2 regions of the Massilia sp. S19_KUP03_FR1 genome follow, and region 2 is predicted to be linked to the other one. Evidence: predicted binding sites of a transcription regulator. Region 2 holds the regulator's gene; the other holds the start of a gene.

Region 1 (7,978 bases), on a different contig from region 2:
TAAGTCTGGGTGCTCTGCATCGACGCCAGCGACACGTCGAGCGCGGTGTACTGGGCGCGGTAGCGCTTTTCGATATCGGTGAGGCGGTCGCTGAAGGTCTGGCGCTGCGTCGCCACCGCCTTGATGCTGCTGCTGATGCCGGCGGCGCGCCCGGTGATCACGCCGTCGGTGCCGATGAAACTTTTCGCCAGCGTGGTCAGCTGGTAGGCGTAACCCTGCGAAAACGTCACGGTGCCGCGATCGCCCGTGGCGCCGCCGTCGACCACCAGTTTCAGGCCATCCATGCTCGACCCGGCAGCGCCCGTGACGGTTTGTCCGGAGCCGGTGAAGGCCTGGCCGCCCAGCGTGCCGGCGATATCCGCACCCACCTCCGGGGTCGAGGCGCCGAACAAGGCGGCCGGCGCGGTGCCGGTCTTGGCGGTGACGGCGATGTTCGACGCCGCGCCATATTTGCTCGACGAGAACACCAGCTTGCCACTGGCGTCAATCGACGTTTCCACCGTGTCGCCGTTGCCGGAAAACGAAGTATTGCCGTTGACCGCCGCGCGAAGCAGGGCGGTCAACTGGGTCGGCGTGTAACTGCCGGCGGTCAGGGCCACGTCCGAGACGCGGGTTGCGCCAACAGGATCGGTCTGGTTGAGCGTGACGCTCCATACCGTGCCTGGGTCGATGACGGTCTGGTCCTCCAGTTTCGCCGCGCCCGTCAGCGTGCCGCGGCTGGCCAGCGTGGTGACGTTCAGCGCATACGTGCCCGGTACGGTTTTCGTGCCCGTCGTCGACACCGTCACCAGGCTGTCGGTGGCCGAGCCGATGGCGGAAAACAGGCCGGCAATATCGGCAAAATTGTTGTTCACGGCGTTTTGCAGCTTGGTCGAATCGAGCGACAGGCTGCCGTCTTTCTGGAAGCTGATGCCGACCTGGCTGAGCGTGGTCAGTTTGCCGTCGAGTCCTTCGACCGCTGCGCCGAGCTGCTGGCGCAAGCGCGTCTGGATCGACAGCGTGCCCGAGTCGCCCAGCAGCGCGCCACCGGACTTGGTTTCGGCATTGTAGGCGGTCAGGTTCTTGATGGTCGTGTTCAGGTCGTTGTAGGCCTTGACGAACGATTGCACGCCGGTGGTCACCGAGGCGGTGTTTTTCGAAATCACCACGCTCGATGAGCCCACAGTGCCGACCGCCATCGTCACGCCCTGGATGGCGCCGGTCACGCTGTTGCTGGCGCTGGTGACGGCAATGCCGTTGACCGTCAGCTTGGCGCTTTGGGCCGCGCTGGTCTGGGTCAGCGCCTGGGTGCCGGCCGGGTCGTAGTTCAGCAGGGCCGACAGCGCCGGGTCGGCGGTGCCGGCGCCCGCATCGCTGACGGTAATTTTCATGCTCGACGTTTCGCCGGTCTTGGTCGAGGTCAGCACCAGGTGATACGGCGTGGCGCTGCCGTCCGAGACAATACTGGCGGAGACGCCTATATTGGCCTTGTTGATGGCATCGCGTATGCCTGACAGCGACTGGCTGGTCGAGTCAAGCGTGATGACGCCACTGGCCTGGGTGCCGTCCTGGACGAAGCCGGCGCCGGTGTAGCTGCCGCTGCTGCCGGCGCTCAGTCCGGCCAGTGCCGGGTTGCTGCCGGCAACGGTGATCGGGCTGCCGCCGGTCGAGGTCAGGGCGACGGCGCTGGTGGCGACGGTGCTCGAGCCCAGGTTGCCCGTCTTGTTGCCAATGCCACCATCGGCCTCGCCGAGGATGACTTCATTGATGGCCAGGTTGCTGCCGTCCGCCGCAAAAAATTTCAGGTCACCCACGGCGGCGCTGCCGGTGTAGGTAATTTTCGCCGCCGCCAGCGCATTCGTGGTGGCGTTGGCCGTGGACAGCGTGGTGTCGAGCGACGTGGCGGTCAGGCCGGCACCGGCGGCGATGCCGGCGTCTTGCGAACCGAGTTCGATGCCGTTGATCCGCAGCGAATAGCTGCCGCCGGCCGACGTGTCGACCGAGCCGAACCCCAGAAACAGTGTACCGGCGCTGACCGTGGCCGGCGCGCTCGCCGTGACGCCCGTGGTCTCGCTCAAGGCATTGATGGCGGTGGCCAGATCTTTGGCGCTGGTGGTGGCGCCGCTGGTGGCGATGGTCTTGCCGTTGATCGTCAGGGAGCCATTGGGAATGCCGCTGGCCGCGGTGGTGCCGCCGAGCGCGCTGCCGGTGACGCCAAAGGTGCCGGACGAGACGGTGCCGAACTGGAACGACAGTGTGGTCGCGGTGCCAGCGCCAATTGCCGTCGAGGTACTGATAACGCCCTTCGAGTTCAGGCTCTGCGCCTGCGCAATCTGGCTCACGGCGACGCTGTAGCTGCCAGCGACGGCGGTCGATGTTGCCGTCGCGGTGATGACGCCGGTGTTCGACGCGTTGGCTGTCAATGAGTTGAAGGCCGTGGGTGAGGTGAGCAGCGACAGCGAGTTCTGGAACGAACTGACGCTGCCGCTCAAGCTCGACAGGGCGCCCAGCTTGGTGTTGTAGGCGGCCGTCTTGGTGTCATACGTATTCAATGGACGCGCTTCGACGGCCATCAGTTGCGTGATGATGCCTTCGATGTTGAGTCCTGAACCAATACCGGCTGATGTGATACCCACGGCGTTCTCCTGCGAAAGGGATAATGTAAGTCATTATCGGCAGAATCAAACGGTACTTGAGAGCAGCTTTTAGGCGCTATTTAACTATTTAAAAATTATTTTGTGGATTAAATAACGAAATGACACGGTTAACGCCAAAAGCGCAATGCCGCTCTCGATGGCGTCATTACGTTACTGGCGAAAACCGGGTACATCGCTGCCTCACCGCGCGCCAGGGCGCGCGGTTCAGGCGCGCTGGTCGATCAGTTTGCCCATTGCCTTGTCGAGCGACTTGGCGATTTCCAGCGCTTCCTTGGTCGGCATCTGGCGCAGCACCTCGTGGGTGTTGCGGTCGATGAGCTTGACCACGGTTTGCTTGCTGTCCTCGTCCACCGAAAACTGCAAGTCCTGCGACGATTCCGTCATCGAGTGATTCAGCTTCTCAAGCGCCGTCTTGATGTCGGCGCTGGTCGGCTCCACACCGTCGGCGGCCTTGGTTTGCTTTGCGCCGGCAGCTGGCGCCGGTGCGTTGTTTGCCTTGGCCGTGGCGGCAGTCCCGGTGCCCGGTGCTTCGCTGGCATTGCTGCGTTCCTCGAGCCGGGGGGCGCCGCTCGATGCAGTCGGTTGAATGTTCATGCTTCGGTCCCTTCGTGAAAAATCCCCGGCTGAAAAAATCAGCCGGGGAGTCGGTCCGTGACGCTAGTTGCGCGAAACGATTAGCCGCGCAGCAGGGACAGCACGCCGTTCGGCAGCGAGTTGGCCTGGGCCAGCATGGCGGTACCAGCCTGTTGCAGGATCTGGCCGCGCGTCAGGTTGGCCGTTTCCGACGCGAAGTCGGTATCGGTGATGCGCGATTTCGATGCCGACAGATTCTCGGTGCTGGTGGCCAGGTTCGAAATGGCCGACGAGAAGCGCGATTGCAACGCACCGTACTGGGCGCGCTGGCTGTTCACCGACGACAGGGCGGCATCGGCGATCTTGATGGCCAGCTGGGCGCCGTCGAAGGTCGTGATGTCGATAGCCGAGACCGATTTCAGGGTCGATGCGCCAGTGGCCTTTCCGGTAGCGCCATCGACGACCGAAAAGCTCTTCTCGGAGTCGAGTGTCAGGGCGCCCACGGCGATACCGGTCGCGGCCGGGCCGGTCGCGGTGGCGCCATTGGCCACGCCGTCTTTGCCGAACGACACCATGCCGACCGAGCCGCCACCGGTGGCGTTCTTGTTCTCGAGCTTAATGTCATTGCCGTTGACGTTGGTCAGCTTGATACCTTTATTGGTGCTGTCGTACGACGCGGTAATGCCGGTTTTGGCGGTCTGGGCATTGATGGCGCTGACGCCTGCGGAGAAGTCGTCGGCCGTGGTACCGGCGCCGACCGAGAACGAAACCGTTGCTGCTGTCGAATTATCCGAGGTCAGATCGAGTTTGTAGGACTTGCTGGCGTCAAATTGCAGCGTGACGTCGGTTTTCGCCGAGGCGGTCACGCCGGTGGAGGACGTCAGCGAATTGATGCTGGCAGCAAGGGTTTTGGCGCTGGCACCGGCAGCGGGGGTGAACTTTCCCGTGCCCAAAGAGCCGGCGATCGAGACTTCGGTGGCGGCGTTGGTGTTCGTGGTAGCAACCGCTGCCGATCCACCCGCCGTTTCGTTCAGCCCGTAGGTGCTGGTGGTGAAGTTCGAGCCGCTGGCTGAAATGAGCTGGTTGGCATCGGCGCCGACCTGGAAGTTGGCTGTGCCCATGGTGCCATCGAGCAGTGCCTGGCCGTTGAAGGTGGTGGTTTGGGCAACCCGATTGAGTTCCGAACCGAGCTGACCGACTTCAGTCTGCAGGGCTTGACGGTCGGAGGACGAGTTCGTTGCATTCGACGACTGGACGGCCAGTTCGCGAATACGTTGCAGCATGTCGCCGGAAGAGGCCAGCGCGCCCTCGGCCGTTTGCGCCATCGACACGCCGTCGTTGGCGTTGCGGGTGGCCTGGGACATACCGCGGATTTGCGACGACATACGATCCGAGATGGCCAGACCGGCAGCATCGTCCTTGGCGCTGTTGATGCGCAGGCCGGACGACAGGCGTTGCAGCGACGTCGCCAGCGACGATTGCGAGGTCGACAGGTTGCGCTGCGAGTTCAGGGACGAGGTATTGGTATTGATGACTGAAGTCATGGTAATTCTCCAAACGGGTATTTCGGGGTGGGCAACGTGCCGCTGTTCACTTTGGTGTGCTTCCGACTTCTGAAGCATTCACACCGCTGTTAATCTGGTAACGGTGCTGTACGGCAAAAGTTGAGGTCTAAAATCAAATAAATCATGGACTTGCGCGTTCCTGTTTTCCCTAAACGGCGCGCTTTGAACGAACTTGAGGGTGAAAATTTATTTATTTTTTTATTTGTCGAGATGAACCATAAAAAAATCCCCGACTGAAAAAATCAGTCGGGGATCTCGGTGGGAAGAATCGCCTGGCGTATTTAACCGCGCAGCAGGGACAGCACGCCGTTCGGCAGCGAGTTGGCCTGGGCCAGCATGGCGGTACCAGCCTGTTGCAGGATCTGGCCGCGGGTCAGGCTGGCCGTTTCCGACGCGAAGTCGGTGTCGGTGATGCGTGATTTCGATGCCGACAGGTTTTCGGCGTTGGTGGCCAGGTTCGAAATGGCCGACGAGAAACGCGATTGCAGGGCGCCGTACTGGGCGCGCTGGGTATTGATCGACGACAGGGCGGCATCGGCGATCTTGATGGCCAGCTGGGCGCCGTCGAAGGTCGTGATGTCGATAGCCGAGACCGATTTCAGGCTCGATGCGCCAGTGGCCTTTCCGGTAGCGCCATCGACGACCGAAAAGCTCTTCTCGGAGTCGAGCGTCAGGGCGCCCACGGCGATACCGGTAGCGGCGGGGCCGGTCGCGGTGGCGCCATTGGGCACGCCGTCTTTGCCGAACGACACCATGCCGACCGAGCCGCCACCGGTGGCGTTCTTGTTGTCGAGCTTGATGTCATTGCCGTTGACGTTGGTCAGCTTGATACCTTTATTGGTGCTGTCGTACGACGCGGTAATGCCGGTTTTGGCGGTCTGGGCATTGATGGCGCTGACGCCTGCGGAGAAGTCGTCGGCCGTGGTACCGGCGCCGACCGAGAACGAAACCGTTGCTGCGGTCGAATTATCCGACGTCAGATCGAGTTTGTAGGACTGGCTGGGGTCAAATTTCAGCGTGACGTCGGTTTTCGCCGAGGCGGTCACGCCGGTGGAGGACGTCAGCGAATTGATGCTGGCAGCAAGGGTTTTGGCGCTGGCACCGGCAGCGGGGGTGAACTTTCCCGTGCCCAAAGAGCCGGCGATCGAGACTTCGGTGGCGGCGTTGGTGTTCGTGGTAGCAACCGCTGCCGATCCACCCGCCGTTTCGTTCAGCCCGTAGGTGCTGGTGGTGAAGTTCGAGCCGCTGGCTGAAATGAGCTGGTTGGCATCGGCGCCGACCTGGAAGTTGGCTGTGCCCATGGTGCCATCGAGCAGTGCCTGGCCGTTGAAGGTGGTGGTTTGGGCAACCCGATTGAGTTCCGAACCGAGCTGGCCGGCTTCAGTCTGCAGGGCCTGGCGGTCACTCGACGAGTTCGTTGCATTCGACGACTGGACGGCCAGTTCACGAATACGTTGCAGCATGTCGCCGGACGAAGCCAGTGCGCCCTCGGCAGTTTGGGCCAGCGACACGCCGTCGTTGGCGTTGCGGGTGGCCTGGTTCATGCCGCGGATTTGCGACGACATACGATCAGAAATAGCCAGTCCAGCAGCATCGTCCTTGGCACTGTTGATGCGCAGACCGGATGACAAACGCTGCAGCGAAGTCGCCAGCGAAGTTTGTGACATCGAGAGGTTGCGCTGCGAGTTCAGGGACGAGATATTGGTATTGATGACTGACGACATGGTAATTCTCCAAACGGGTATTTCGGGGTGGGCGACGTGCCGCTGTTCACTTTGGTGTGCTTCTTTTCGCTGAAGCATTCACACCGCTGTTGTTGCTGGTAACGGAGGCAGGGGTAAAAAGTTGATGGTGGGAATGCACAATAAATCCGTGATTTCCCTATGGAGAAGGGGGAAGTGCGCTCGTTTCTACGACACGGTTTCGCACTTCTGAAGGGCTAAAATAATTTTATTTTGGCACTGAAAAACACGCAGATTCACACACGCGCACGCTCAGAAACGGTGAATATTGCATTCGAGAACTGAATTTTCCCGCTGGCCGGCAACGTGGGCACGGCATAATTGTGGCGCTTCTGGGAAGAATTGACGCGACATGCACGTGCTGCTTGTAACCTCGCGCCGCATGCAAGCCATGGCCGAGGCGCTGGCGGTCGCCTGCCGTGAACACGGCAATTGGGATTTCATCCGCAACAAGCGCGCAGCTTGGGAGCGCTACACCGGCCATCGGCCGCGAGCGCGCCGCCTCAGCCTGTTCGACGTACATGGTGATCACTTGGCCGGCAACCTGCAGCGTCCGCCACAACGGCCGGTGAGGTTGCCAAAGTGCGTAAGCTGGTCAAGCAAGAGACCGACCATGCCACCGAGGTGGCATCAAACCCGACGTTACAGCAGCACGAAGCCCGAAGTCGGGTCTTGCATGAAACGCAACATCGTACGCTGCAGCAGCGCGATTTTGCGCTTTTTGCGTGCCAAATCCGGGTCAAAAGTTGCGTCAAAACAACTAAGCAATACCAAAGGTAATTTCCAATAGGAAACATGGTGATAAACTGGCGACTTGCCGTAGGAAAATATACGCAACTTATCACATAAGCAAGTCCTTCGCTCCGGCCCTCGCGCCGTCTCTATCGGGAAAAATAATGTTCAATATGTTTACAATCCGCACGCGCCTGATCGCGTGCATGATGTTGTTGGGCGCGCTGATCGTCATCATTGGCGGGGTTGGCGTGTACGGCATGCGTTCCAGCAACGCTTCGCTGCAAGATGTGTACACCAACCAGATGGCGTCGAGCATGAAGCTGGCTGATACCAAGAATTCCCTGAACCGCTCGCGCTTCAACATCGACAAGGGTGTGTTTCACCCAGAGGCGCCGGATTTGAAGGCCACTCTCGACCGTGCCGAGGAGTTCATCCAGGAAGGGGACAAGACCTGGCAGGAGTACCTGGCGCTGCCGGCCGAAGCCGAAGAGAAAGCGCTGACCGACGATTTGAAGCCGAAGCGTGCCGCCTACATCGACGGCGGCCTGCGCGCCCTGATCACGGGGCTGCACGAACAGAATGCCGGGAAGGTCGACGATCTGGCCATGAAACGCCTGTCGCCGCTGTATCGCACCTTCAACGACGCCTCGGTCAAGCTCGAGCAATTCCAGCTGAAAGCGGCGGCCGACACGTATGCTGCCAGCCAGAAGTTTTACGATCGCGCGCT
Region 2 (7,978 bases):
GTGTTCGCCCTGGTGGGCCCGACCGGCGTCGGCAAGACCACCACCACTGCCAAACTGGCGGCGCGCTGCGTGATGCGCCATGGCCCGGAAAAGCTGGCCCTGATCACCACCGATGCCTATCGTATCGGCGGCCACGAGCAGCTGCGCATCTACGGCAAGATCCTCGGCGTGATGGTGCACTCGGTCAAGGATGAAGCCGACCTGCGCATCGCCCTGAAAGAACTGCGCAATAAACACACGGTATTGATCGACACCGTCGGCGTCTCGCAGCGCGACCAGATGGTGACGCAGCAAGTGGCCATGCTGAGCGAGACCGGCGCCGACGTAAAACGCCTGCTGTGCCTGAACTCGACCTCGACCAACGAAACGCTTAACGAAGTGGTGCGCGCCTATCAAGGCAGCGGCCTGGCCGGTTGCATCATGACCAAGCTCGACGAAGCCGCATCGCTCGGCAACGTGCTCGATGTCGTGATCCGCCAGAAACTGAATCTGCATTACATCTCGACCGGCCAGCGCGTGCCGGAAGACCTGCACCTGCCGGACCGCGCGATGCTGGTCGACCGCGCCTTTCGCAGCGGCCGCCAGGCCGAGATCAGCGATGCCGACCTGCCGCTTCTGATGGCTGGCACCAGCGCTGGCCGCAAACTGGGCGAGGTGTCCTTTGGGTAATTTCGATTTCGACCAGGCCGAGGGCCTGCGCCGGATGCTGGCTGGCCCCAAGCCACGCATCGTGACCTTTCTTTCCGCCACGCCTGAAGACGACAAGGGCGCCATGCTGGTCAACCTGGGCGCCTCGCTGGCCCGGGCCGGCAACGACGTCATGATTGTCGACGCCTGCGCCCATGAATACGGCGTGGCCCAGCGCCTTGGCGTCGACCAGGGTGGCTCGCTGCTGCAAGTGGCGCGCCAGGAATGTGCGCTGAACCAGGTGATTCACCAGGCGCCGCAAGGGTTCCAGGTTGCCAGCATGGTGCGCCGCGCGCGCGGCCAGGGCGAGTACCTGGGGCAGGAAGATACGCGTCGCCTGGCCAAGACCTTCGATGTGCTGGTCAAGCAGGCCGGCATCTGCATCGTTGACGGCGAATTCGGCAGCGATGATACGTTTCCCCTGCCGATCATGGACAATTCCGAGATCGTGGTGCAGGTATCGTGCAACGCCGCCTCGATCACCGCGGCGTACTCGCTGGTGAAGCGTTTGTCGCAACAATTGGGGCGCCGCCCGTTCGGTATTCTGGTCACCGGCGCATCCGAAGCCGAAGCCAAGGTGGTATACGATAATATGGCTACTGCAGCAACGCGCTACCTGGCGGTGCAGCTCAGTTCGATGGGGTCGGTACCAGCCGACGAGTACCTGCAACGCGCCGCGCGCCTGGGCCGCGCAGTGGTCGATGCGTTTCCGCTGGCGGGTGCCTCGGTCGCGTTTCGCCAGTTGGCCGGCCGTTTTGCCATTCCGGCAGGAGGCAGTGCCCATTTTGGTTTATAAGAAAAATAGCTAACGCATGTACACAGCAAAAGGGAAGAAGACGGACAAGGAACTCTTGCTGACGCAGCATATGCCGTTGGTCAAGCGCCTCGCCCATCACATGAAGGCCAAGCTTCCCCCTAGCGTGGAGGTCGACGATCTCATTCAAGCCGGCATGATCGGCCTGTTCGACGCCATCTCGCGCTACGAAGAAACCCACGGGGCCCAGTTCGAAACCTATGCCGTGCTGCGCATCCGCGGCGCCATGCTCGACGAACTGCGCAACAGCGACTGGCTGCCGCGCAGCACGCGCCAGAACATGCGCAAGATCGAAACGGCGATGAGCTCGCTGCAGCAAAAACTGGGGCGCCCGCCCACCGAAACCGAAGTCGCCAAGTCGATGAAAATGTCGCTGGGCGACTACCAGGATTTATTGGGCGACAGCGGCGGCCACCAGCTGGTCTACTACGAAGATTTCAAGGGCGAAGACGACGACGGCAGTTTCCTCGACCGCTACTCCATCGACGACGAAGACCCACTGCGCGCGCTGCTCGAAACCGACTTCCGCCAGGCGATCATTAACGCCATCGACAACCTGCCGCCGCGCGAAAAAATCCTGATGGGCCTGTACTACGAAGAAGAATTGAACCTGAAAGAAATCGGCGCCGTGATGGGCGTGTCCGAATCACGGGTGTCGCAATTGCACACCCAGGCTGTCGCCAGGCTGCGCGCCGCACTCAAGGAGCAGCTGTGGACTGGGCGAGCATAATTGGACTGGGGCTGGCGCTGGCCGGCCTGTTCGTCGGACACAGCCTCGATGGCGGCAAATTCGCGTCGCTGATCCAGCCGGCCGCGTTTGCCATTGTCGTGGTCGGCACCTTTGGCGCCGTGCTGCTGCAAACTGAAGCGGCCACGTTTGTGCGCGGCATGCGCATGCTGCGCTGGGTGTTTTTTCCGCCCGCCAGCCAGCGCCAGCTGTACTCGCGCCAGATCGCGCTGTGGAGCCTGACCGCCCGCCGCGACGGCCTGCTGCAGCTCGAGCAATACCAGAAAATGACGCCCGACCTGTTCGTCCAGAAAGGCCTGCGCCTGGTGGTCGACGGGATTGCACCGGAGCGCCTGCGCAGCCTGCTCGAAACCGAGATCACATCCTACGAATTCAGCCAGCGCCAGGCTGCGCGCATCTGGGAATCGGCCGCCGGCTACGCGCCGACCATCGGCATCCTCGGCGCAGTACTTGGCCTGATCCACGTGATGGAAAACCTCAGCGACCCGTCGCGCCTGGGCGCCGGCATTGCCGTCGCGTTCGTCTCGACCATCTACGGCGTGGGCCTCGCCAACCTGTTCTTCTTCCCGGTCGGGAATAAACTCAAAGGCATCGTGGCCGAGCAGGTGGCCCAGTACGACATCCTGGCCGACGTGTTCCACGACCTGGCCACCGGCGACCATACCCGCGTCGTCGATGAACGCGTGGCCAGCCTGCTGGCACGCGCCTGAGTTTGGCATGGCGCGCAAACGCTACCAGGAAGATTCCGAAAATCACGAACGCTGGCTGATTTCGTATGCCGATTTCATGACCCTGCTGTTCGCGTTTTTCGTGGTCATGTACGCTATCTCGGTGGTCAACGTCGGCAAGTACAAGGTGCTGTCGGACGCATTGGGCGACGCGTTTGGCGGACGCGGCGCGGCCACGACGCCGGTCACCACGGTCGAACAGCCCTTCAGCCTGCCGAACATCGTGGCGCGCAAACGTGCCGAGGCCATGCGCCGCGAGAAAGATCGGCTGACCATGCTGGCGCGCGACCTGACTGCCACGCTCGGCCCGTTGGTGAAGGAGGGCAAGGTGCGCGTCACCCAGAACAGCCGCGGCGTGAGCGTCGAAATCAATGCCAGCGTGCTGTTCGCGCCGGGCGACGCGACCCTGACCGATGCCTCGAGCGAGGCGCTCAGCGCGGTGGCGATTTTGCTGAAAAATGACCCGCACGCCGTCCAGGTCGAGGGGCATACCGATGACGTGCCGATTGCCAATCCGCTGTTCCCGTCGAACTGGGAATTGTCGGCCGTGCGCGCCAGCAGCGTGGTGCGCCTGTTCATCGACAGCGGCATGGCGCCGGCGCGGTTGACGGCAGTCGGTCACGGCGCCAATTTGCCGGTGGCGTCCAACAACACGCCGGAAGGGCGCGCCCGCAACCGGCGCGTGGCGGTCACCATCCTCTCGGCGCTGCCCGACGCGACCACGGAATTGCCAACGCGCTGACCTTTACCTGGCTTAACGTTTGATCCATTTTGGGCGGGGTAAAATTTCGGGCTCGACAGTAAAGCAGAGCACCCGCCTTGACCCCGCCAAAACCGCACCTCCACAACGTCAGCCTGGTCTGCGTCGAAACGCGCTATCCGCAACTGGCGCAGTTTTCGCTCGACCGCTGCCTTGCCGCCGCCAGCTTCAGGCAATGCCTGCTCCTGAGCCCGCAGCGCTTCGATTTGCCCGGCTATATCGCACAGGTCGCCATCGCGCCGATCGACAGCGTCGAGGCCTACTCGGCCTTCATGCTGCGCGATCTGGGCCGCTACTTCGATGGCGACTTCGTGCTGGTGGTGCAGTGGGACAGTTTTATCCTTGACGGCAAGTTGTGGGATCCGGTGTATCTCGAGTACGACTATATCGGCGCGCCCTGGTCGCACCGGCCGCTCGCGGTCGCGGTCGGGAACGGCGGTTTTTCGCTGCGCTCGCGGCGCCTGGTCGATCTGCTGGCAAGCATGGACTTCGACGTGGTTCACCCCGAGGATGCGGTGATCTGCGAACTGCGGCGCGACGAGCTGGAAGCGCGCGGGATCCGCTTTGCGCCGCGCGCGGTCGCGGATCGGTTTGCCATGGAAATGATCGAGCCGGCAGCCCCGACCTTCGGTTTTCACGGCTTCAATAATTTTCATTACGCGCTCGACGATGCCCGCCTCGACGCCTATCTCGCGCTGTGCGATGTGTCCATGCTGCGCGCGCCGGCCGCGCGCCAGCTGGTGCGGCAGTTGTACCACCGTGGCCGGCATGGCATGGCAATGCGCATGCTCAGGCGGCGCTGGGGCGGCACGCCGCGCCAGCGTGCCGAAACTGTCCGGCTGGCAGCGCATTGCCTGTACCATTGGGCTATACAGACTGTGCGGGGCAGTCCCGCCTGAGCCAATGGAGACACGTCGATGCTATTTCACCGTATGTTGATCGGTGCTGCGGCTAGCCTTGGGCTGACTTGCCCATATCGTACATGCGCGCAATGACTGAGGCAGCGCCATCCGCGCCAGCCCGATTCCGGAAGAAGTGGCTGCTCGTGCTGCCAGCTTGCCTCCTGCTGTATCTGGCCATCGTGGGCTGCTGGGCCTGGGCGGCGTTCGATGAGGCCATCGAAACGGCGCCGGTCGCAGCCGATGCGCCGCTCACGGCACGGCAAGTGGCGATCCTGACGCGCGTGGAAGACCCGGCATTTTTCGACCACGCCGGCGTCAGCCTGGGAAAAGGGCAGGGCTTCGCCACCATTTCCGGCGCCGTCGCACGCGACCTGTACCTGGATGGTGCTGATTTCACGGGTGGCAAAGGAAGCTTGCAGACGCTGTATCGCGCGCTGTTCCATTGTTGCAAACGGATCGACCTGGGCCGCGATGTGATGGCGGTGGTCGTCAATGCGCGCCTGTCCAAGGAGCGCCAACTGGCGCTGTATGCGGGCCGGGTCTACATGGGCACCTGGCGCACGCAGCAGCTCAGGGGCTTGGGGCAGGCAGCACTCAGCTATTTCAACAAACCGCTGGCGGCGACGACCGACGATGAATTCATCGGCCTGGCGGCCATGATCAAGGCGCCCAACCAGTTCAATCCGGTCAGCCATCGGGATCTCTACCTCGCGCGCGTGGCCCGGGTGCGCGCGCTGGTTCTTGGCGAATGCCGTCCCGCGGGCTGGTTCGATACCGCGCTGGCGCAGTGTTCTGGCAAACCGCCCGGCGATCCCGGTTGATTCGCGTAACGGCTTCCGGGTCGGCTGACTGGCAGGCATTGGCGCAGCCGGGCGCCCGGGTCGCCGCCACGCCCGGTGAATGTGGCCTGCCCGATGTCGTATTCAGCATGCTGGCGGACGTGCAGCCGGCAAGTTGAACATCCTGGCCGGCGGCGCCGACGAACTGGTCGGCCGGGTGCAGCCCCTGTTCGATCTGTTGGGACAAAAAACCTGGCGCTTCGGCGCGGCGCCGGAACAGGCCAATGCCGTCAAGCTGGCCTGCAACCTGACGCTGGCCTGCGCCATCGAAGCAATGGGAGAGGGGGCGGCGCTGGCCGGCGCGCACGGGATTCCGGCCGCCGGCTTCATCGAGCTGATCACGAGCACGCTGTTTGCCGGTTCACCCGTCTACAAAGGTTACGGAGGCATGATTGCCGAACAACGCTACAGCCCGGCCGGCTTCAAGCTGGCGCTGGGGCAGAAGGATGTGCGCCTGGCGGTGGAGGCAGGGCGTGCCCACGGTTTGCCACTGGCGTTCGGTGCCGCGCTGCAAACCGTGCTGCAGGCGGCGGTCGACCATGGCGACGGCGATCTCGACTTCGCCGCGCTGGGCAAGCATGCGGCACGGCAAGGTCGATAATGACTGCAGCGCCGGCGTGTTCTCGCTGATCATTGCGAAGCCACGCATGGCTTCAGCGCAGGGCTTGGTTCCGCCTTGCAAACTGGCAGACCGGGCGCGCCTTTGCTTTCCCGTTCAAGCGAATGACGGTGAGCTTGTTCACGCGGTTGCAGGCGTAGTAGCCGCCAACCAACCAGAGTCCCGAACACTCGCGCTTCACTGCGTAAAGTTCATCTCCCAGCGGCAGCACAGGCGACCATTCATCTGCTATTTTTTCGCCGTTTGCCAGCAGCGCGGCAAAGGCGTCCGCATGGATCGACTGCTCGGGTCTGGAGGCGAATGGGATCGATGACGTCGATAGAAGGGGACCTGGCGGCAGCGCCAGGACCTTGGTCAGGGTCGCTTCGTCGACCTTCCACGTTTCGAGCAGGGGTGGCATCCTGTACCCCTGGAATCTGTCGATATAGATAATCGCGGTCGATGTCGGCGTGCCACCGAGCGCGCGTGCCACGCGCGTGTAGCCATACTCGTTGACGGCGATTTCCTGGATCACGTTGAACATCGCTGCGCCAGCGCGCACCGGCGTGGCTTCACTGTCGGGACAATTGATGGCGTCGCTGTCGCGACAATTCCTGTCATGGCGTAGAGTTTCCGTCGCTGCGTTGCAAACCGCCTCGTTTGTCGAATAGATGAGCGACAAACCGACGGATGGAAGGTCGGCAGCCAAGGCTGGCGGGAGAAAAAGCAGGAGAGCGGCGAACGACAGTGCGTTGGCGGTTATGGTCATCGGCACACTGTGTCCTTGCCAGGAAAAGACATTAACAAGGCCGCGGACGCGGTCTTGTCACGAGCTTGCAGCGTCCTGCGCTCAGCCAACCACAAACCGGCGCGACGGCCCGAACCCGGCAGTCTGCCCGCCCGGCCCATACAGGCCCGCTTCGGCGCCGCCGGTGGCAGCTGGCGTGCGCATGGCGTTGAGCACGGTCTGGTTGTGGGCCAGCTGGCGCGCGACCAGCATGCCGTTGACGCGGTTGAGTTCCTTGGCGCTGCGGGTGCAGTCGAGCAACTGGTCCCAGGTGGCGCGCTCCAGCGCGCTGCCGTTTGCTGCCAGCCATGGCTCCATCCCGGATTCAGCGGCGTCGAAACCGGCGCTGGCCAGCGCGGCGTGGCGCTGGCGCGCCAGCTCGCTCAATTGCTCCACCATATCCGATTTTTGCTGTGTCACTTCCGCCACACCGTCTGCACGCGCCTCGACCAGGCTGTCTTGCTCTTGTTTCAGCAGCGTGAGCATCGACGCCATCAGTTGCTGTTCGTCGTGCAGAGTGGTCGATGGCGTCATGGGTGGTTTACCTGTTGCGGGAGTGGAGGAGGTCGCGCACGGTCTCTAACAGGCCGTCCGCGACTTTTTCCGAGTTCACCTGGAACTGGCCATCGGCGATGGCCAGTTTGATGCGCTCGACTTTTTTGGAATCGAATACGGCCGAGTTGGACGACGCGGCTGAAGCGGCCATGGTGCCGGCCAGGGCCTGGCCCTGGGGCGACAGGCGCACGCTGTCGGTCGGGACCGGCACCGGCTGGGCAGCTGCTTTTTCCGCACCGCGGCTGGTGGTGGTCGCCGGCGTGGTCGTCGCTGGAATGCCAGCGTTGTTCGAGACTGAATCGTTGATTTTCACGGCTATATCCTTCGGTGGGTGGAGCAGAAAACTCCGCGACATGCGTCCTATAACGGCGCCGTCACCCCAAACTTTAGCAGCAACTGCGTTTTCGTATGCAAATTCTAGTTTGCAACGTCAACGATACCACCGGCTCTGGCCGTCCCGCTGAGGATGGCGCCGGATGGCGTGCGCACCTGCACCACCTGTCCTGCGGCCGCGTTGCCCAGCGCCTTGCCCTCGGCCGATACGCTGAAACCTGCCCCAC

What was found. The regulator FliA, encoded in region 2, starts transcription of late flagellar genes. The targets are predictions, from matches to a motif close to CTAAAGTTTNNNNNNNNNNNGCCGNTA.
Region 1: the regulator FliA is predicted to act here: its motif matches at 4,925-4,951, upstream of V6M87_RS23845 (flagellin N-terminal helical domain-containing protein).

What each region holds. Positions count from the first base shown of each region.
Region 1 covers NZ_JAQQPS010000027.1:38,727-46,704, forward strand. The annotation lists gene fliD (flagellar filament capping protein FliD) at 1-2,615, opposite strand, end outside; gene V6M87_RS23840 (flagellar protein FlaG) at 2,841-3,230, opposite strand; gene V6M87_RS23845 (flagellin N-terminal helical domain-containing protein) at 3,311-4,753, opposite strand; gene V6M87_RS23850 (flagellin N-terminal helical domain-containing protein) at 5,056-6,498, opposite strand; gene V6M87_RS23855 (hypothetical protein) at 6,869-7,306, shown strand; gene V6M87_RS23860 (methyl-accepting chemotaxis protein) at 7,413-7,978, shown strand, end outside.
Region 2 covers NZ_JAQQPS010000018.1:115,902-123,879, forward strand. The annotation lists gene flhF (flagellar biosynthesis protein FlhF) at 1-669, shown strand, start outside; gene V6M87_RS19685 (MinD/ParA family ATP-binding protein) at 662-1,483, shown strand; gene V6M87_RS19690 (RNA polymerase sigma factor FliA) at 1,500-2,231, shown strand; gene V6M87_RS19695 (flagellar motor protein) at 2,213-2,959, shown strand; gene motD (flagellar motor protein MotD) at 2,967-3,719, shown strand; gene V6M87_RS19705 (DUF5672 family protein) at 3,797-4,636, shown strand; gene V6M87_RS19710 (transglycosylase domain-containing protein) at 4,783-5,460, shown strand; gene V6M87_RS19715 (hypothetical protein) at 5,457-5,597, shown strand; gene V6M87_RS19720 (NAD(P)-dependent oxidoreductase) at 5,594-6,079, shown strand; gene V6M87_RS19725 (hypothetical protein) at 6,132-6,845, opposite strand; gene V6M87_RS19730 (flagella synthesis protein FlgN) at 6,927-7,397, opposite strand; gene flgM (flagellar biosynthesis anti-sigma factor FlgM) at 7,405-7,731, opposite strand; gene flgA (flagellar basal body P-ring formation chaperone FlgA) at 7,836-7,978, opposite strand, start outside.